Regions from separate parts of the Micromonospora sp. NPDC049301 genome, predicted to be linked through region 3. Evidence: riboswitches for the same ligand, from Rfam matches in the RefSeq annotation. Region 3 holds a riboswitch; each other region holds the start of a gene.
The links. A riboswitch is a leader RNA that binds a small molecule or an ion and turns the genes downstream of it on or off. The one in region 3 is predicted to bind cyclic di-AMP.

Region 1: linked by a shared signal. The riboswitch ahead of AB0K07_RS01410 (NlpC/P60 family protein) and the one ahead of AB0K07_RS28965 (transglycosylase family protein) in region 3 are both predicted to bind cyclic di-AMP.
Region 2: linked by a shared signal. The riboswitch ahead of AB0K07_RS08765 (C39 family peptidase) and the one ahead of AB0K07_RS28965 (transglycosylase family protein) in region 3 are both predicted to bind cyclic di-AMP.

What each region holds. Positions count from the first base shown of each region.
Region 1 covers NZ_JBFAQO010000001.1:295,818-302,258, reverse strand. Annotated here, with positions in the region: gene AB0K07_RS01435 (serine hydrolase) at 1-120, shown strand, start outside; tRNA gene AB0K07_RS01430 (tRNA-Gly) at 269-342, opposite strand; gene AB0K07_RS01425 (zinc metalloprotease) at 591-1,574, shown strand; gene AB0K07_RS01420 (pyridoxamine 5'-phosphate oxidase family protein) at 1,651-2,208, opposite strand; gene dcd (dCTP deaminase) at 2,308-2,886, shown strand; gene AB0K07_RS01410 (NlpC/P60 family protein) at 2,947-3,924, opposite strand; cyclic di-AMP (ydaO/yuaA leader) riboswitch at 4,000-4,136, opposite strand; gene AB0K07_RS01405 (hypothetical protein) at 4,459-6,441, shown strand, end outside.
Region 2 covers NZ_JBFAQO010000002.1:556,440-562,880, forward strand. Annotated here, with positions in the region: gene AB0K07_RS08745 (glycosyltransferase) at 1-489, opposite strand, end outside; gene AB0K07_RS08750 (acyltransferase) at 859-2,121, shown strand; gene AB0K07_RS08755 (hypothetical protein) at 2,223-2,621, shown strand; gene AB0K07_RS08760 (hypothetical protein) at 2,747-3,517, shown strand; cyclic di-AMP (ydaO/yuaA leader) riboswitch at 3,793-3,934, shown strand; gene AB0K07_RS08765 (C39 family peptidase) at 4,174-5,010, shown strand; gene AB0K07_RS08770 (alpha/beta fold hydrolase) at 5,269-6,015, shown strand; gene AB0K07_RS08775 (CDP-glycerol glycerophosphotransferase family protein) at 6,012-6,441, opposite strand, start outside.
Region 3 covers NZ_JBFAQO010000015.1:37,247-43,687, reverse strand. Annotated here, with positions in the region: gene AB0K07_RS28990 (FMN-binding glutamate synthase family protein) at 1-279, shown strand, start outside; gene AB0K07_RS28985 (N-acetyltransferase) at 335-853, shown strand; gene AB0K07_RS28980 (GNAT family N-acetyltransferase) at 850-1,365, shown strand; gene dinB (DNA polymerase IV) at 1,418-2,605, shown strand; gene AB0K07_RS28970 (hypothetical protein) at 2,718-3,065, shown strand; gene AB0K07_RS28965 (transglycosylase family protein) at 3,140-3,796, opposite strand; cyclic di-AMP (ydaO/yuaA leader) riboswitch at 3,797-3,969, opposite strand; gene htpG (molecular chaperone HtpG) at 4,227-6,143, opposite strand; gene AB0K07_RS28955 (SDR family oxidoreductase) at 6,305-6,441, shown strand, end outside.

The DNA of each region.
Region 1 (6,441 bases), on a different contig from region 3:
TTTGTCCTGCCCGACCTGGACCTCACCGTGGCAATTACCGCCGGCAACTACGACGACCCCGACCAGTGGCGGACCCCGCTCACGGTGCTGGAGCGGGTCATCCTCTCCGCAATGGCCTGACGGCGCCGGGTCCTCCAGTCAGCCGTGTCGGCACGGCAGGTATCTGGAAGGGCCGCGATCGGGCACGCAACGGGCACGGCAAGCGCAAGAAGCGACCGGCATGCATGAGGCTCAGGTCGGGAACGTGTCCTGACCTGAGCCTCGTACGTGGAGCGGGTGACGGGAATCGAACCCGCACTGTCAGCTTGGGAAGCTGATGTTCTGCCATTGAACTACACCCGCAAGCGGCACCACTGTACCTGAGTCACCCAGCCGGTGCACCCAGGTACCCCCGTGCGCCGGACCCGCCAACCCGGCCCCGCCACGCAGAACCACCGTCGCTCCCCGTGATCCATTGCTAGCGGAAAGAAGTTTCCTGATGGCAAGGTATGGCCGTTCTCAAATGCGTCGATGAGTTGTAACGTCTGCCGCACATTGCCAGCCACGGCGTGACACACCCCCCTGCCACGCCGCCAGAAAGAGGTGGGCCCATGGGACTCCGTCCCAACCTGCTGACCCGGCGCGCCGCCGGCGTCGCGTCGACGACCCTCGCGCTGCTGCTCAGCACCGCCGCGGTGGGCGTCGTCCCGGCTGCCTCGGCATTCTCCGCAGCCCCCGGTGGCGCCTGCGTGGAGCCGACCGACAGCCACGCCGACGCCCGGATGAAGCCCGGCGCCGCGGCCAGGCACGACCCGAACGAGCTGACCGCACAGCAGGTCCGCGAGCGGGACGCCGACCTCGCCGCGGCGCTGCGCGAACGCGCGAACTTCCGGGCCGGCGCCGGCGCCACGCCGCTGGCCACCGTCACCATCCCGGTGGTGGTGCACGTGATCCAGCGGGACAGCACCCGCGCCGGCGGCAACATCCCGGACTCGCTGATCACCGCCCAGGTCAACGTGCTCAACCAGGCCTACGCCGGCGCCACCGGCGGCGCGGCCACCGCGTTCGCCTTCCGGCTCGACAAGATCAACCGGGTGACGAACCCGTCCTGGTACCCGATCGTGCAGGGCTCGTCGGCGGAGCGGTCGATGAAGTCGTCGCTCCGGGTGGGCGGCAAGAACACGCTCAACCTCTACCTGGGCGAGTTGAGCGACGGCCTGCTGGGCTGGGCGACCTTCCCGCAGCGGAACCTGAACAGCATGGACGGCGTGGTCGTGCTCAGCGAGTCGCTGCCCGGTGGCACCGCCACCAACTACAACCAGGGCGACACCGGCACGCACGAGGTGGGCCACTGGCTGAACCTCTACCACACCTTCCAGGGCGGTTGCGGTGGCTCGGGTGACAGCGTCAGCGACACCCCGGCCGAGGCCTCGCCGGCGTACGAGTGCCCGACCGGGCGGAACACCTGCTCGGCGGCCGGGCTGGACCCGATCACCAACTTCATGGACTACACCTACGACTCGTGCATGTACCAGTTCACCCCGGGGCAGGCGAGCCGCATGCTGACCGCGTGGAACGCGTACCGCGCGGCGTAGCTTCCCCGCGTACACCTGGTGCCGGCTCCGTCACGACGGAGCCGGCACCGGTGTCTTTCCCCCAGGACCGCCGCGGTCAGGCCGCCGAGCGTTGGACGTCACGGCTGCGACGCGCCGGGCGCGTCTGCGGTACGGCGACCGGCGGGGCCGCCGCCGGCGGGGCGTGCGGGTCGAGCCAGACCTGGACGGCCGGCCGGCCCGGCGCGCCACCCGGGATGCCCATGGCGTGCTGGTCTCGGCGGGTCAGCATCGCCACGTCGACGGTGAACTCGAACAGCCGCCAGTCGACCTGCGGCTCCGCCCGGGCGCTCTGCGCCAGCCGCGCCACCCGGGCCGGATCGGTCACCGGCCAGGCGCGCCCCGCCACGTACGCCTCGTCGTCGCTCTCCTCCGGCGGGAACGAGTGCAGCGCGTAGCGACCGTCGCGTTCGAGGTCGCGGCGCTTCGGCGAGTCGATGATGAAGCAGAAGAGGCCCTCATCGGTGATGACCGGGGAGACCGGATGGACCCGGGGCCCGCCGTCGGCGCGGACCGTGGCCAGGTAGCCGAAGCCCGGCCCGTACTGCTGGAGGAGAACGCGGATCCCGTCGGCGAGTCGGGGCTCGTCGGCGGCGAAATCGGACCAGGAAGCCATGCGGGCATTCTATCGAACAAATGTACGAGCAGCGACCTCGACGCGCTGGTCACCGGCACCGAATCCTGCCCGCGCGGCCGACGCCGCTATGGTGGTCGGATGCTGCTCTCCGACCGCGACCTGGTCTCCGAGATCAAGGCCGGCACGCTGGGCCTGGAGCCGTTCGAGCCCACCCTGGTCCAACCGTCCAGCATCGACGTACGACTCGACCGGCTGTTCCGGGTCTTCAACAACCACCTCTACACCCACATCGACCCGGCCATGCAGCAGGACGACCTCACCTCGGCCGTCGAGGTGCCCGACGGCGAGCCGTTCGTGCTGCATCCGGGGGAGTTCGTGCTCGCCTCGACGCTGGAGGTGATCTCGCTCGGCGACCAGCTCGCCGGCCGGCTGGAGGGCAAGTCGAGCCTGGGCCGGCTCGGCCTGCTCACGCACTCCACCGCCGGCTTCATCGACCCGGGCTTCTCCGGGCACGTGACGCTGGAGCTGTCCAACGTGGCGAACCTGCCGATCACCCTCTGGCCGGGCATGAAGATCGGGCAGCTCTGCATCTTCCGGCTGTCCTCGCCGGCCGAGCACCCGTACGGCTCGGTGGTGTACGGGTCGCGCTACCAGGGCCAGCGGGGGCCGACGCCGAGCCGCGCCTGGCAGCACTGGCGCACCTGGCCGACCCGCTGACGCCGTGACGACGAGGGCCCGCCGCGACGAATCGCGACGGGCCCCCTCGGTCGTCCGGGATCAGCCCGGGCGGCCGTAGCTGTGGATCGGGCCGTCGTCGACCTTCTTCATCTTGATCGGTTGACCGGCCTGCGAGGCGTGCACGACCCAGCCGCCGCCGACGTACATGCCGACGTGGTGGATGTCGCTGTAGTAGAAGACCAGGTCACCGGGGCGCAGGTCGGCCCTGCTCACGTCCTTGGTCACCCGGCTCTGCTGGGCGGCGTTGTGCGGCAGCGACACCCCGGCCTTGGCCCAGGCGGCGAGCATCAACCCCGAGCAGTCGTACGAGTTCGGGCCCTCGGCGCCCCACACGTACGGCTTGCCGATCTGCGCGCAGGCGAACTTGACCGCCACGCCGGCACCGCCGCCGGGGTAGCTGGCCGGGCAGGGCGCCGGACGCAGCGGCCCGCCGCCACCGTTGCCGTACACCTTGAGGCGCAGCTTCTGCAGCCGGTCGATCTCCTCGTTGATCTGCTTCTTCTTGGCCGCCAGCTGGGCCTCGGTGCGGGTCAGCTGGGCGACCATCTCGTCCAGGGGCGCCTTCTGCCGGGCCAGCTCGTCGCGCAGGTCGGACACCTGCCGTACGTCCTGCTGCTGGTCGTGCGCGAAGCGGTCGAGCATCTCGAGCTGCCCGACCACCTCGCTGGGCGAGCTGCTGCCCAGCACGGCGTTGACGGTGGAGACGTTCTCGCCCTTGTACGCGCGGACGGCCAGGGAGCTGACCTTGTCCATCGCGGCGTCGACCTGGCGCTCCAGCGGGGCGATCCGGGCGGCCAGCGCGTCAGCCTGCCTGCGCTTGGCGGCCAGGTCGACGCGGGTGGCGTTGTGCCGTTCGATGATCGGTTCGAGCTTGTTCCAGTCGGCGTCGATCTGGCGCTCGATCTCGGCGACGGACGGGTCGGCGTGGGCGGCCGTGGCGCTGCCCGTCAGGACGACGGCGACGCCGACCAGTGCGGCGAGGGAGGTGGTGAAGCGGGACCAGCGTGGGCGCGGCACGATCGACGTCGGGCCGGCTGACGCCGACCGCTCGGACGACGGCCGCGGGGCATGGTGAGCCACCGGGTTCCGTACTCCTTCTTCCTGACCGCCTACCGGGTTAGCTGACGGGTTCGGGCGGGAAGGTGGACGCCCTACCGCAGTGGCTGCGGATTCACCCCGGAAAACCTGGGTCCCCGGCTCGCTCGGAAGCGACTCGGCGGTGTCGGTCCGTTACCGCCCGGGTGGGCGGAGCTGCTGTCGGCCCGACGAATGACCAGAGTAGAGACGGCCGTTACCAATCCGCAACCGGGGGGGCCGTGACACTCCGTACCAATTCGCGGCGCGGCCGCCGTCGACCGATCGCAGCGACGGCCGGCAAAAGACTACGAGCATTCTCTCTGAGTAGTAATTCATTTACATACCGCTGCGCAGCGGCTAGATTGGTCATCGTCGATAGATCACGGGGGCGTGGATCTACAAGACATACCGGAGGTTGCTCTCCCGCGGTCAGACGCGCACACCGTCGACGAGGGAGGCACGGTGCAAACAGGCATGGCGGAGGTTACCCAGCTCGCCCTGTTGGGCGTGGTTGCGGTGACGGTGGTCGTCCGAGCCAGGGGGAGACGCCGCTGGACGTACCTAGCCGGCGGACTGCTCGCCGGCGCGTGGCTGGCGCTGACGGGCGGCGCGGTCTGGGCGATGTCCACATCGATGGCGGCCGACCTTCCACCGAAGGCGACGAATCCCGGCAGTCCGTGCGTGGCGGGCGCGCCGGCACGGTCCTTCGACGTCTCGCTGATCAACATCCCGATCTTCCTGAACCGCTTCGGGGACGTGGTGCCGGAAGGCCGGATGTACGTTCTCGACGAGAACATCGGGAGGGTCCGTCAGGAGTTCGCCCAGGCGGCCGATCCGTTCCACCAGGCGGATCTGATCGAGCCCCTGGTGCTCCGCGCGCACCGGGGCGACTGCGTGACGATCCGGTTCACCAACCGGCTCCACGAGGCCGCACCGTCGTTCGTCCGGGACAACTCGATCTTCCTGCTGCCCGGCGAGCAGTTGGCGGCAGCGGGCACGGTTACGCCCGAACCACGCCGGTTCGCGCCGGCGCGGACCCGGCCACACAACGACTTCAACCCTGCTGCGGCGCCCGCGGCCTCCATCCACATGGAGGGACTGGCCTACGACGTCAAGGGGTCGGACGGGACGGCGGCCGGCTCGAACCCCGACTCGACGGTGGCACCCGGAGCCAGCGGCACATACCGGTACTCCGCGACGGTGGAGGGCGAGTTCCACTTCAACGACGGCGCGGATCTCTCGTCGGTCGAGACCGGGGCCGGCAATGCGATCGGGTCCCACTCCTTCGGCGCATTCGGCGCGATCGTGGTGGAGAAGGCCGGCACCAGTTGGGTGGACGCGCGCACCGGAGCGCCACTCACCTCCGGCACCCGCGCCGTCATCAAGGACCCGGCGTCCGGCGCGCCGGACCACCGCGAACACGTGATCTTCATGCACGACGAAGTGGAAGCGGCGTCCGGCATTCTCACCCGGTTCTGTCGCGGACAGGACGGCGCCGACGACGATCGGGCCGACGGCGAGTGCGTGGACCCGACGGCCGCTGAGCTGAGCAAACTCAAGCGGGGCACGCTGCCCGGGCTCTCCGGCGGGGACGCGGACGCACTCGTTCAGGGTGAGATTCCGGTGAAGCTGGAGTGGTTCGCCTTCAACTACCGCGCCGAACCCGGGTTCAACCGGGAGGAGATCGGCTGTCCGCAGGCGAGCCGTGCCGGTCAGGGCTTCGACGCCCAGGCCTGCCACGGCGAGGAGACCGCCCTGTCGTCCTGGGCGTACGGCGACCCGGGCGGCGGCGACCTCGTCTTCGCGAACTACCGCGGTGAGCCGATGCAGATCCGGCTGCTGCACGCCGCCGAACGGGAGACCCACACCTTCCACTGGCACGTCAACCGGTGGCCCTTCGACCCGAAGGACGAGGGCGGTCTGGCCGAGGTGAGCAAGCCGAGCCACCACATGTCGGTCACCAACATCCTCGACGTGCAGGCGGTGTCCCCGGGCGCCCACTACGCGCTCATGCCCGAGGGCGGAGCGGGCTCGGCGCACGACACCAAGCCGGCGACGTTCGGTGACGTGATCTTCCACTGCCACCTCTACCCGCACTTCGCCAACGGGATGTGGGCGTTGAACCGCACCCACGACAAACTGGAGGACGGCACCCGGAAGCTGCCCGACGGCACGATCGTGCCAGCGCTGCTGCCGCTCGAGGACTTCGACTACCAGCCGGCGGTGTCCGGCATCAACCCGCCACCCGCGCCGACGGCGACCAAGCCGGGCTATCCGCACTTCGTGCCCGGGAAGTTCGGGTTCAAGGCGCCGAAGCCACCGCTCGGGGTCGCCTCCCGACAGGCCGTCGGCGTCTTCCCGCCCACCCAGCTCGAGCGGGACGCGGCCGATGCGGGTGCGCAGACACCCGGCGGGTTCTTCCAGAACCCCTGCCCGGCCACCCGTTCGGACGGCCGG
Region 2 (6,441 bases), on a different contig from region 3:
CAGCTGCGGCTGGTCGGCGAGGCGGGCCACGCCCGACACCCCGCGCAGCAGGTGGCTGCTCGCGTCGACCTCCCGCCGGCCGTCCTCGTGCACCCGCAGGTGGTCCAGCATCAGCACGTCGGGCTCGTGCTGGCGCAGCCGGTCCAGCACAGCGGAGATGGTGCCCGGCGGCAGCCAGTCGTCGCTGTCGACGAACCAGACGTACCGGCCGGTGGCCACCTCGAGGCCGGCGTTACGGGCCAGGCCCAGACCGACGTTGCTGGTCAGGTGCACGACGCGGACGCCCTCGCGGCCGGCGGCGTACGAGCGCAGCATCGCGCCGCAGCCGTCCGGGGACGCGTCGTCGACGGCGATCAGCTCAACCGCGTCCGACTCTCCGGCCGGGATGTCCGCCCGGATCGACTCGAGGCACTGGTAGAGGTACGCCTCGACGCCGTACACGGGCACGACGATGCTGAGCAGCGGTGCGTGCGTCGGCTCATTGACCACGCCGCCACCTTCGACGACCCGGGTGGCCAGCCGCGGAATCCCACATGGCTGCCGGTGGTGGGGTTTTTGAACAGCGGGCCAGGTTCAGGTTAACGAAAGGCCCGACCGGGACTTTCGGATCGTGGGGGTGCCGGAGAGCCGCGACTGGATCCTGGGCGTGATGGCCACCGTCCAGGACGGCGTCTGCACGAGCGGTCCGGCCCGTCCGCTTCGCGTTCGTCACCCATGAGACACGTCCGGTTCACCCGGTAGTGACCCGGTAGTGTGCCCCGGGTGCGGCCCGCCGGGCCGTCGTGGGCGTCGCGGCCCACGCCGCGTCGAGGAGGAGACGTACGTGCTGGTGACCCTGTGGAGCCCCGGGATCCCGGCATGACGAGCACCCCCGCCGCGTCGGTCGTCCGGCCCGCGAGCGCCCCGGCACGGCTGCCCTCACTGACCGGCCTGCGCTGGATCGCCGCGTTGCTGGTCTTCGGCTTCCACGCCGCCACCATGCGGATCATCGCCGAACCCGACTACAAGGCGTTGATCGACTCGACGTTCGCCCTCGGCCTGTCCGGGGTGCAGTTCTTCTTCGTCCTCAGTGGATTCGTACTGGTCTGGTCGGCCCGCCCCGGCGACTCCCGGCGGACCTTCTGGCGCCGTCGGATCGCCAAGATCTATCCGAACCACCTGGTGCTGTGGGCGGCGGCGTTGCTGGTGGCCTGGTGGTTCGCCGACCCGGTGCTGCCGGCCGCCGCGCTGGAGAACGTGCTGCTCCTGCAGGCCTGGGATCCCCGGCCGGGCTGGTTCTACAGCATCAACACGGTGAGCTGGTCGCTGTCCTGCGAGTTCTTCTTCTACCTCTGCCTGCCGCTGGCACTGCCGCTGCTGCGGCGGGCCCGGCCGGCGCTGCTCTGGACGCTGGTCGTCGCCCTGCCGCTGCTGATCCTCGCGCTCTGGCCGGCCCAGCACCTGGTGCCGGAGGCCAGCCGCTGGTGGTTCACCCAGATCTTTCCGCCGGTGCGGTCGCTGGAGTTCTGGTTGGGCGCGGTGGCGGCCGAGTTGATGTTGCGGGGCCGGTGGCGTGGCCCCGGGCTCACCGCGGCCAGCGTCATCTTCGTGGCCACCTGGATCGCCGCCGCACAGTGGATCCGCGCCGAGCTGTGGACGACCCTGCTCGCGGTGGCGTACCTGCTGGTGATCACCGCTGCGGCGGACGCTGACGTGCGGGGCCGGCCCTCGCCGTGGCGATCCCGCCCGTTGGTCTGGCTCGGTGAGGTCTCGTTCGCCTTCTACCTGGTGCACGTGCTGGTGATGACGACGGTCCTTCGCTGGACCGGCGACTGGGGGACCGGTTTCGGCGGCTGGCGCGGGCCGGCGGTGGTTGTCGGCTTCCTGCTGGTCAACCTGGTCCTCGCCGGGCTGCTGCACCGGTTCGTCGAGACCCCGATGATGCGCCGGCTCGCTCCACGCCGCCCGACCCGGCCGGCGATCATCCCCCGACAGCGCACCGGCGACGCCGAGGCCCGCGGCGGTGCGGCCCGCGGCGGTGCGGCCCACAGCGTCGAGGCCCGCGGCGTCGAATCGGGCGGCGTCGGGGCGCGCAGGGCCGGCCAGGTCGGCGAGCGATCGACGTACGCCGACTCGCGCTGACACCGTCCACCCTGGTCAGCGGCGTCGACGCGGTCGGCGCGGCGCGGGTCGACACGCCCGGCTGCGATGCGGTCGGTCGATCTCGGCGGTAGCGTGGGACCGTGCTTCCGGTCGCGCTCACCTGTCCGCTGTGGTGGGTGGCGCGCTGGGCGACACGAGTGCTGACCAGTCTCGCCGTCGTCGCCGCCCTGGCGCTCGGCGCCGGCCAGGCCCCGGCCTCGGCCGCCTGGCCGGAGGCACCGGCCGCCGCGCCGGCGGCGTACACCCCCGGGCCGCTCGCGTCGTCGTATCGGTCCGCCTCCGCGGACGCTGCCGAGCGGGCGACCGCCGAGAGCCCCGCCGCGCAATGGTCGGCCGACCCGCGGGCGGTCCCGCCGGGCGGGCTGAGCGTCCCCGCCGCTCCGACCGATGCGACCCCGGTGCGCGACGCCGGATCAGACCCGCTGCCCCGCACCGACGGCCGCGCCAGCCAGGCTCCCCGGGCCCCACCCGGGCGCTGAGCCCACCGGGACGAGCGTCCCGCCCACCCGCGCCTGTCGACCCGTCAGCTCCCCGCACCGCCGACCCGTGGCCCCGCCGCGACCGTCGGCCCCCATCGCACAGCTCTCTTCCCGAGGTGCCGACCATGGAGACCGTCGTCTTCTACCAGTTCCTGACCGAAGTGCCCCAGGCCGCCGCCATCTGGTCGGCTCTGTTCCTGCTGGCGCTGACCGTGCTCGCCGTGCTGGTCGCCCGCCCGGAGCGGGACCAGGCGGCGGTCGACCCGATCCCGGCGGCGCCCACCGCCCGGGAGGCGGCCAGAGCCGACGCCGCCGACCTGCGCCGGTACGCCGAGGAGGTGGCCGTCGCCGCGGCGGGCGCCGCGCAGACCGCCCGCCGACGGCGCGCCGACTGGTTGGTTGCTCAGGAGCAGGTGGAGCAGGCGTGGGCCCGGTACGACGAGGCGGACACCGCCGCCCGTCGGTTCGCCGGCGCCGGGGCGCTGCCCACCCCGCGTACCCCACGCACCCCCGCCGAGTACGCCGGCCGGGAGCGCTACCTGCACCGCACGGCGATGGCGGCGCACTGGCGCGGCGAGCTGTCCATGCGGCAGCTCGGCGAGGTGTTCGCGCATCGGCACGGCTGGGATCCCCGGCGGCACCCGGTCGAGCAGGAGGTGCTGCTCAGTCGGGCGGTCCGGGACGCGCGGCTGGCCGACTACCGGGCTGCCGCCGGTTTGGAGCGCTCGGCCTGGCGCGACGCGGAACTGTCCGCCGAGTCGGCCCGTGCCCTCGCGGCAGAGGCGTACGCGGCGGCGGCCCGGCTGCGGCCGAACCCGGTGCCGGCTCCCCGTGCGGTGACGGCGACGTCCCGTCCGGCGACCGCGACGCGGTGGAGTCCGGCCCGGGTGGGTTGACTTGGGTGAGCCCCGTCACATCTGCCGGAAATCGGGCGCTCGGCGCGATCGGCCGAATTTTTCCCACGAATGCGGTGCTTTTGTCGACGGCCTGTCCGGTTGTCGCCCGCCAGTGCCGCCGTAACCGGTTGTCCCATCGAGTCACGTCAGTGGCAATACGCGCAGAAATTGCCGCGCGATTTCAGGTTTACGCAGGTGAACCTGGCTTGGCAGGGCTTGAACCGACCAGTAGTGTCGTCCCGTCTGGTGCGGTAATCGATCGCAAGAGGCGACGCCGCGCCGACCCGCTCAATCGTGATCAACGAACCGGGGACCCATCAGTAAGTCCGGGGTGAATCCGCGAGCCACGGCCCGCGGTAGGGCGATCTTCCCGCCCGAATCCGTCAGCTAACCCGGTAGGCGGCGTCGGAAGGAGTTCCATCCTCGTGCAGCACCTCTCCACCCCTCGGTTGTTCCTTCGCCTCCACGGCGCCGCGGTGCCCCCGCTCATCCGTCGGGTGAGCTGACCCCCCGGGTCACCGCCTCTCCCGCCCGGCCACGCCGGGCAGCCCCCTGAGCGGTTCACCATTCGCGGACCACGGTCCGCGCGCTGGCGCCTGCCCGGATAACGGTCCGGCCCGGTGTGCCGCTCTCCCCCCCCATCCGTGGAGAACCCCATGAAGCACACCCTGAAGCGTCAGCTCCGTCGTCTCGCCACCGAGCGCCCTTACCAGATCGTCGCCGCCTCCGCCGCGGCCCTCGCGCTCGCGACCACCACCGGCGCCCTGATCGCCGGCGCTGACGAGGCCCCGGCCAGTCAGCACACCGCGACCACGGTCGCCGAGATGCGCAGCGACACCGTCGCATCGCGCGGCGAGGCCCGCGTCGTGCCCCCCTCGGCCAGCGCCTCGCCGAGCACCGCCGCCCCGACGGCCAGTGCCGCGTCGCCCGCCGCCAAGGCGAGCAGCAACCCCGATCTCACCCGTAAGCCGGCACCGCCGAAGCCGCCCGCGACCAAGGTGCTCGACTACGACTACCAGGCGCAGAACACGTACTTCAACTGTGGACCGGCAGCCACCCGCAACGCGCTCAGCGCCACCGGCATCGACCGCACCCAGGACGAGCTGGGCGTCGAGCTGGGCACCACCGAGATGGGCACCAACTCGGCCCTGGACACCACCCGGGTGCTCAACGCCGAGGTGAAGGGCTCCCCGTACCGGACCCGGATGTTCGCCGGCACGCCCAGCCCGGCCCAGATGGACCGGCTCCAGGCCGACGTGGTCGCGGCGATCACCGCCGGCCGCGGGGTGGTGGCCAACGTCGTCGGCGACGCCACCGACACCGATGGTGGCTGGCACTCCTACGGCGGCGGGCACTACATCGCCGTGGTGGGCTACAAGGACAACGGCCGGACCGTGCGGATCGCCGACTCGGCGAACGCCGCCGACCCGGCGTACTGGATCACCACGATCGACCTGGCGAACTGGATCGCCACTCGGGGCTACTCCGCCTGACCCGGGCGCAGCCCGCCGCGGGCGCCGTTCCCCACGAGGGGCCGGCGCCCGCGGCGTTTTCGTGCGGTCAGTAGCCGATGAAGCCGTACAGCGCGAGGTGGTTCGACTTCGTCCCGCTGACCGTGTGGTCGATGCTGGACGGTTGCACGCTGCCCGTTCCCGGTCCAGGTCGCGCACTCTACAGTGGACCTTCCTGCGTCGGGCGTGGCGTGGATGACGACTCTCGTACCGGGCCGTGAACCGTGGGAGACTGCGGCCGTGGTGGATGAATCGGGTGGTCACGCCGGTCGTAGGCCGGTCTTGCTGCTGCTGCACGGCATGGGGGCGACCGGCGACGTGTGGTTGCCCTGGGCGCCGCACCTTGAGCAGCGCTGGCCCGGGCGGTGGCTGGCACCGGATCTCGCCGGCCACGGTTGGGCGCCGCCGCTGCCGTCGTACTCCTTTGCGGGCTTCGCCCAGCGGATCGCGCAGGCCCTCGCCCCCGACGACCGGCTCGTCGTGCTCGGGCACTCGCTGGGTGGGGTGGTCGGCCTGGCGCTGGCCGCCCGCGACGCCGGGATCCCGGTGGACGCGGTGGTCGGGCTGGGCATCAAGGCGCTCTGGTCACCCGCGGAGCTGACCCGTGCCGCCGAGGTCGCCGCCCGCCCGGTGAGCTGGTTCGCCAGCCGCACCGAGGCGGCTCGTCGCTACCTGCGCGTCTCCGGACTGGCCGGCCTGGTTCCACCCGACCACGCGGTCGTGGACGCCGGGCTGCGCCAGGTCGACGGCCGGTGGCGCCTCGCCATGGACCCCACCGCCTTCGCCGTCGGCGAGCCCGACCTGGCCGCGCTGTTGGCGGCGACCGACGTGCCGGTGGTGCTGGCGCGCGGGGAAAACGACCCGATGGTCACCGACGAGCAGCTCAAGGAGTACGGCGTACCGGTCGCCACGCTGCCCGGTCTCGGGCACAACGCGCACGTGGAGGACCCGGCGGCGGTGCTGGCGCTGCTCGACCCGTACCGCTAGACCGGCGTGGGTGCGGCGAGCGCCTGCGTCGGCGCCAGCTCCCGGCGGGCGGCGGTCAGGAACGCGTCGGCGTACGACTCGGCCGGGAAGTCACCCAGGTAGTGACGCCGGGTGGCCCAGCGCGACTCGGCCAGCGGGTCGGTGTCCAGCAGCCCGGTCAGCACCTCGTCGACGTTCGACATGTCGCGGCGCAGCACGTAGCCCGCCCCGGCCAGGGGGAAGTGCTCCACGAACCGCACGCCCTCGTCGCCCATGTCGGTGACCGCGTACGGCTTGCCGGAGTAGAGGTAGTCCGAGATCACTCCGGACACGTCGGAGACCAGCGCGTCGGACCGGTTGACGCACTCGGTCAGGCTCAGCTCCCGGGCCGCCGCGCCGGTGACGTGCTGCCGGCCGGTGCGGGCCCGGTCGGCGACCAGCAGCTCG
Region 3 (6,441 bases):
CTGAAGTCGGTGCGGGCGGCCAACTACCTGCGGACGCTGCGCCGCGACCTGGTGAAGGTGGCCGAGGCGTGCGGCGTGGAGCACCCCGGCCTGATCGGCACCGACGCCGTGGAGATCCTGGACGGCCGCACCGGCTCCACCCCACTGCGCGAGGTGTACGGCTACCGGCCGGAGTGGGGCCTGCCCTCGCCGGCCGACCGGGCGGAGATCGTCCGGCTGATGGCACCGGAGGCACCGCAGGGCGGCAGCGCCACGCCCTCCCCCACCGCCGTCGGCTGACCGGCGCTCGCGATAACACGTGGAGCGGGCGCGCGGGGCACCGTATCGTGGCGCGGTGCTGATCAGACGCGAGACGCCCGCCGATGTCGACGCCATCCGCGCGGTGCACGCCGCCGCCTTCACCGCGCCGGACGGAGGCGTACCGATCGAGGCGACACTGGTCGACGCGCTGCGCGCCGACGAGGGTTGGCTGCCCGCGTACTCCCTGGTGGCGACCGACCCGGACGGGCAGGTGGTGGGGCACGTGGTGGCCACCCGCGGCCGGGTTGCCGGCGAGCCGGTGGCGCTCGGCCTGGGGCCGCTCGGCGTGCTTCCCGACTGGCAGCGGCGCGGGGTCGGCTCGGCCCTGATGCACGCGGTGCTGGGCGCGGCCGACGCCCGGGAGGAGCCACTGGTGGTGCTGCTCGGCCACCCCGACTACTACCCCCGGTTCGGGTTCCGACCGGCCGTCGAGCTGGGCGTCACCCCGCCGCAGCCATGGGGTCCGCAGTACTTCCAGGCCCGTCCGTTGAGTGCCTGGCGGGAGTCGATCCGGGGTGAGTTCCGGTACGCCGGCCCGTTCGACGACCTGTGAGCACACCGCGCATCCGCCGCCGCCGCGCCACCGACCTTGACGCGTGCGTCGCGGCGCTCGCTGTCGTCCACGAGGTCGACCGGTACCCGCTGAACTGGCCGGCCGACCCGCACCGCTGGTTGCGCGAGCCTCTCCCGGCGCGGGCCTGGGTCGCCCTCGACGCCGATGCCGCGATCGTCGGGCACGTGGCCGTGCACCGGGTGCCCGACCCGCCGGACGGGCCGCTGGCCCGGCCGACGGCCGAGGTTGCCCGCCTATTCGTGTCGCCGGCCGCCCGCGGTCGGGCGCTCGGCGCCGCCCTGCTGGCCCGGGCCGGGAGGTGGGCGAGCGAGCGCGGGACGGACCTGGTGCTCCAGGTGGCCGCCGGCGACACCGCGGCCGCCGCCCTCTACGAGCGCACCGGTTGGCGGTGCACCGGCACCAGCACGGCGGCGTGGACCACCCCGGACGGCAACACCGTGTCGCTGCGCCACTACGCCCTGCGGCCCGACGCCGCACCGCCGGGGCAATAGGCGTTCGCCCAGGTCACTGTGGTGATCGCACGCTCCATGCGAACATATGTACGTGTCGCCCGGGGCCAGCATCCTGCACGCCGACCTGGACGCCTTCTACGCGTCGGTCGAGCAGCGCGACGATCCACGCCTGCGGGGGCGGCCGGTGATCGTCGGCGGCGGCGTGGTGCTCGCGGCCAGCTACGAGGCGAAGGCGCGGGGCGTCCGCAGCGCGATGGGCGGCCAGCAGGCGCGCCGGCTCTGCCCGGACGCGATCGTGGTGCCGCCCCGGATGTCGGCGTACACGGCGGCCAGCCGGGCGGTGTTCGAGATCTTCCGGCAGACCACCCCGCTGGTCGAGGGCCTCTCCATCGACGAGGCGTTCCTGGACGTCGGTGGCCTGCGCCGGCTGGCCGGGCCGCCGGCCGACATCGCCGAGCGGCTGCGCCGGGAGGTGTGGGATCGGGTCCGCCTGCCGATCACCGTGGGCGTGGCCCGGACGAAGTTCCTGGCGAAGGTCGCCAGCGGGGTGGCGAAGCCGGACGGGCTGCTCGTCGTCGCGCCCGACGCCGAGCTGGCGTTTCTGCACCCGCTGCCGGTGGAACGGCTCTGGGGCGTCGGCCCGGTCACCGCCGCGAAGCTGCGGGAACGCCGGATCCGTACGGTCGGCGAGGTGGCCCGGCTCGGCGAGGCGGCGTTGGTGTCGCTGCTCGGCGCCGGCGCGGGCCGGCACCTGCACGCCCTCGCGCACAACCGCGACCCCCGGGCGGTGCAGGTCGGCCGCCGGCGCGGCTCGATGGGCGCGCAGCACGCGCTGAGCCGCACGCCGCACGCGCCGGCGGAGCTGGACGCCGTCCTGGCCGGCCTGGTCGACCGGGTGACCCGGCGGATGCGGGCGGCCGGGCGGTCCGGGCGCACGGTGATGCTGCGGCTGCGCTTCGGCGACTACACCCGGGCCACCCGCTCGCACACCGTCCGCAAGGCGACCGCGGACACCACGCCGCTGCTCGCCGCCGCGCGGGCGCTGCTGCGGGCCGCCCTGCCCGAGATCGACCGGCGGGGCGTCACGCTGATCGGCGTCTCGGTCGGCAACCTGGACGACAACCCGGTGCAGCCGGAGCTGCCGTTCCACCACGATCCGGGTGCCGAGCTGGACGCCGCGGTGGACGCGGTCCGTGACCGGTTCGGATCGGCGGCGCTGACCCGGGCGGTGCTGCTCGGCCGTGATCCGGGCGTCGAGATGCCGCTGCTGCCGGACTGACCGGCACCGGATGGTCTCCGGCCCGGCTGCGCCGGACATCACAACGGGTGCGGGTTTAGCGACCGCCTGAGCGGTCACGTAGTGACGATCAGCCTTACCAGGGGGGACCACCATGTCCGACGACACCAGCAACCGTCCGAGCCGGCGCGAGCAGCGTCCCGGCGACGTGACCGACCCGCTGCTCTGGCAGCTCGCGATCGACGTGCTCAGCGCCCATGAGCCCGACGAGGACGGCGCCTGCACCAACCTGCTCTGCGCCGGCCAGCCGTGGCCGTGCGCGGCCCGCACCTCCGCTGAACAGTCGCTCCGACTGGCCCGTGGTGCGGCCGGCACACCGTCCACAGTCGCGTCAGAGCGGGACGAGGGCGCCACCACACCTGCTGACCGGCCCGCTGAGGGCGTTCCGGCCGCGCGCCGGGCCTGGTCGGCGCTTCCGGAGGCTGCCGCGTCGGCCGCCTGACGCCCGCCCCTTTCCCGACACGTCCGCGGGCGCCCGACCGGAATCCGGTCGAGCGCCCGCGCGTCGTGCGTGCGTCAGAGGGCGAGCCGCTGACCCGGGAAGATCAGACCGGGGTCCGCGCCGACCAGCTGCCGGTTGCGCTCGTACAGGGCCTGCCAACCGCCGCCGACCTGGTGCGCCTGGGCGATCTTCGACAGGGTGTCACCCGGCTTGACCAGGTACGTCCTGCCGTCCGTCGCGGGCGCGGTGCGCCGGTGGTTGCGGGTCGCCGGCTGCTCGCCGCGCGACGACCGCTCCCGCGGCTTGGCAGTCGAGTCGGACTTCGAGGTGGACGTCGACGAGGACTTCGCGGCGGAGCCGCCCGACGAGCCGCCCTTCCTGCCGCAGGTCGGCCAGGCGCCGATGCCCTGCCCGTCGAGCACCTTCTCGGCGATGGCGATCTGCTCGCCGCGGCTGGCCAGGTCGGCGCGGGCGGCGTACTTCTTGCCGCCGTAGCCGGCCCAGGTGCTCTGCGAGAACTGCAACCCGCCGTAGTAGCCGTTGCCGGTGTTGATGTGCCAGTTGCCGCTGGATTCGCACTGGGCGATCGCGTCCCAGTTGACCCCGGCCTGGGCCGGGGCGGCCGGGCCGAAGAGGGCGACGGCGCCGGTGATCGCGCCGACGGCCAGGGTGCCGACGGCGACGCGGCGGGTGGTGACCCGTCGATGACGGGGCGTGTAGTCAGGTGACATGTGTGCTTCCTCCACGCCGGCGAGGTGAGCTGTCGGGTTCGGGCCGAGGAGCCCGGCCGCGCGGTGGCGGCTTCACCCCGAGGTGACGTGCACCGAGGAACGTGTGGGTCCCCCGCTCCTGCCCGGGTGACTGGGTTCCGACGGCCGGGGGCAGGATTTGGCGTTGCCGGTCGCGGTGTCCGCATTGGCGAACCCGACCGACGTTAGGCACGGTCGGTGACGGTCGCCCACCTTTTATGAACTTCTTCACCGGGGCACGCGGGGCGGCTCACGCAGCGGTTGCGGGCGTCGGGAGACTGTGCACTGAGCACGATGGACCGTTTCCGATCGGGTCGGTTCCCGGGCGTCGTGGCGCTCGTCGACAGCGCGCGACGGCCCGGCCGGGCGGGGTCGGCTGAGCGGGCGGCCCGCCGGCCGGAGAAGCCGTCGACTACAGGGTGCGGGCCAGCCGGTCGGCGAGCGCCCGGGTGAACCGGGCCGGGTCGGCCAGCTCGCCGCCCTCGGCGAGCACCGCCAGGCCGTACAGCAGCTCGGCCGTCTCGGTCAGAGCCTCCGAGCCGGCGCTCCGCTCGTGGGCCTTGCGCAGCCCGGCAACCAGCGGGTGACCGGGATTGATCTCCAGGATGCGCTTGGTCGACGGGACCTCGTGCCCCATCGCCCGGTACATCTTCTCCAGGGTCGGGGTGAGGTCGTGCGCGTCGCCGACGACGCAGGCCGGCGAGGTGGTCAACCGCGACGACAGGCGCACCTCCCGGACGCTGTCGGCGAGGGTCGTGCCGAGCCAGTCGACCAGCGCGGCGAACTCCTGTCGCTGCTGCTCGCGCTCGGCCTCGGCCTGCTTCTTCTCCTCGTCGGTGTCGAGGTCGACCTCGCCCTTGGCGATCGAGCGCAGCGGGCGGCCGTCGTACGTGCCGACCCGCTCGACCCACACCTCGTCGACCGGGTCGGTGAGCAGCAGCACCTCGTGGCCCTTGGCCCGGAACGCCTCCAGGTGCGGGGAGTTCTCGATGGTGGCCCGCGAGTCGCCGGTGGCGTACCAGATGTCGCCCTGGCCGTCCTTCATCCGGGAGACGTAGCCGGCCAGGTCGGTGGGCTCGGCCGGGTCGTTGGTGGACGCGACCGACAGGATCTCCAGCAGGGTGTCCCGGTTGTCGGTGTCGTCGATCAACCCCTCCTTGACGACCGCGCCGAACTCGGTCCAGAAGGTGCGGTAGCGCTCGGGGTGATTGGCCTTCAGGTCCTTGACCGTGGCGAGGATCTTCTTCACCAGGCGGCGACGGACGATCTGGATCTGCCGGTCCTGCTGGAGGATCTCCCGGGAGATGTTCAGCGACAGGTCGTGCGCGTCGACGACGCCCTTGACGAAGCGCAGGTAGGTGGGGACCAGCGCTTCGCAGTCGTCCATGATGAACACGCGCTTGACGTAGAGCTGGACGCCACGGCGGCCCTGCGGGGAGAACATGTCCAGCGGGGCGTGGCTGGGCAGGAACAGCAGCGCCTCGTACTCGAAGGTGCCCTCGCCCTTCATGTGCACGACCTCGAGCGGGTCGGCCCAGTCGTGGCTGACGTGCTTGTAGAACTCGTGGTACTCGGTGGCGTCGACCTCGTCGCGGGGCCGGGCCCAGAGCGCCTTCATCGAGTTGAGCGTCTGCTCCTCGCTGGTGGCGTCCGCGCCATCGGCGCCGGGGCGCTCGACGCGCATCCGGATCGGCCAGGCGATGAAGTCGGAGTATCGCTTGACGATCTCCCGGATGGTCCACTCGGCGGTGTAGTCGTGCAGGTTGTCCTCGGTGTCGGCCGGCTTGAGGTGCAGGGTCACCGCGGTGCCCTGCGGTGCCTCGTCGACGGTCTCGATCGAGTACGTGCCCTCGCCGGTGGACTCCCAGCGGGTGCCGCCGCTTTCGCCGGCCTTACGGGTCAGCAGGGTGACCCTGTCGGCGACCATGAACGCGGCGTAGAAACCGACGCCGAACTGACCGATCAGGTCCTGCGAGGCACGGGCGTCGGCGGACTCGCGCAGCTGGCGCAGCAGCTCGGCGGTGCCCGACTTGGCGATCGTGCCGATCAGCCCGACGACCTCGTCGCGGGTCATGCCGATGCCGTTGTCCCGCACGGTCAGGGTGCGGGCGTCCCGGTCCACCTCGATGGCGACGTGCAGGTCGTCGGTGTCGGCGACGAGGTCCTTGTCGACCATTGTCGCCAGCCGCAGCTTGTCCAGCGCGTCGGACGCGTTCGAGATGAGTTCCCGCAGGAAGACGTCCTTGTTCGAATAGATCGAGTGGACCACCAGCTGGAGGAGCTGACGCGCCTCGGCCTGGAACTCCAACGTCTCGGCCCGGTTGCTCACACCGTCTCCCTTCTCGGCTTCTGCGGAGGTTCGCGAAAAGGATACGAGCCGTCACCGGCGGGGTTGTGGGCGCGTCCGGGTCGTATTCCCGATCCCGGCGTGCCGCCGCCGTGACATAGCTGACTTTGGCTAAGAGAAGTCAGGTCGATAACCTGGCTCCCATGAAGATCTCTGGAAGCACCGCTCTCGTCACCGGCGCCAACCGGGGCTTCGGCCGGCACCTCGCCGCCGAACTCCTCTCCCGGGGCGCCACCGTCTACGCCGGCGCCCGCAACCCCGACAGCGTCGACCTGCCCGG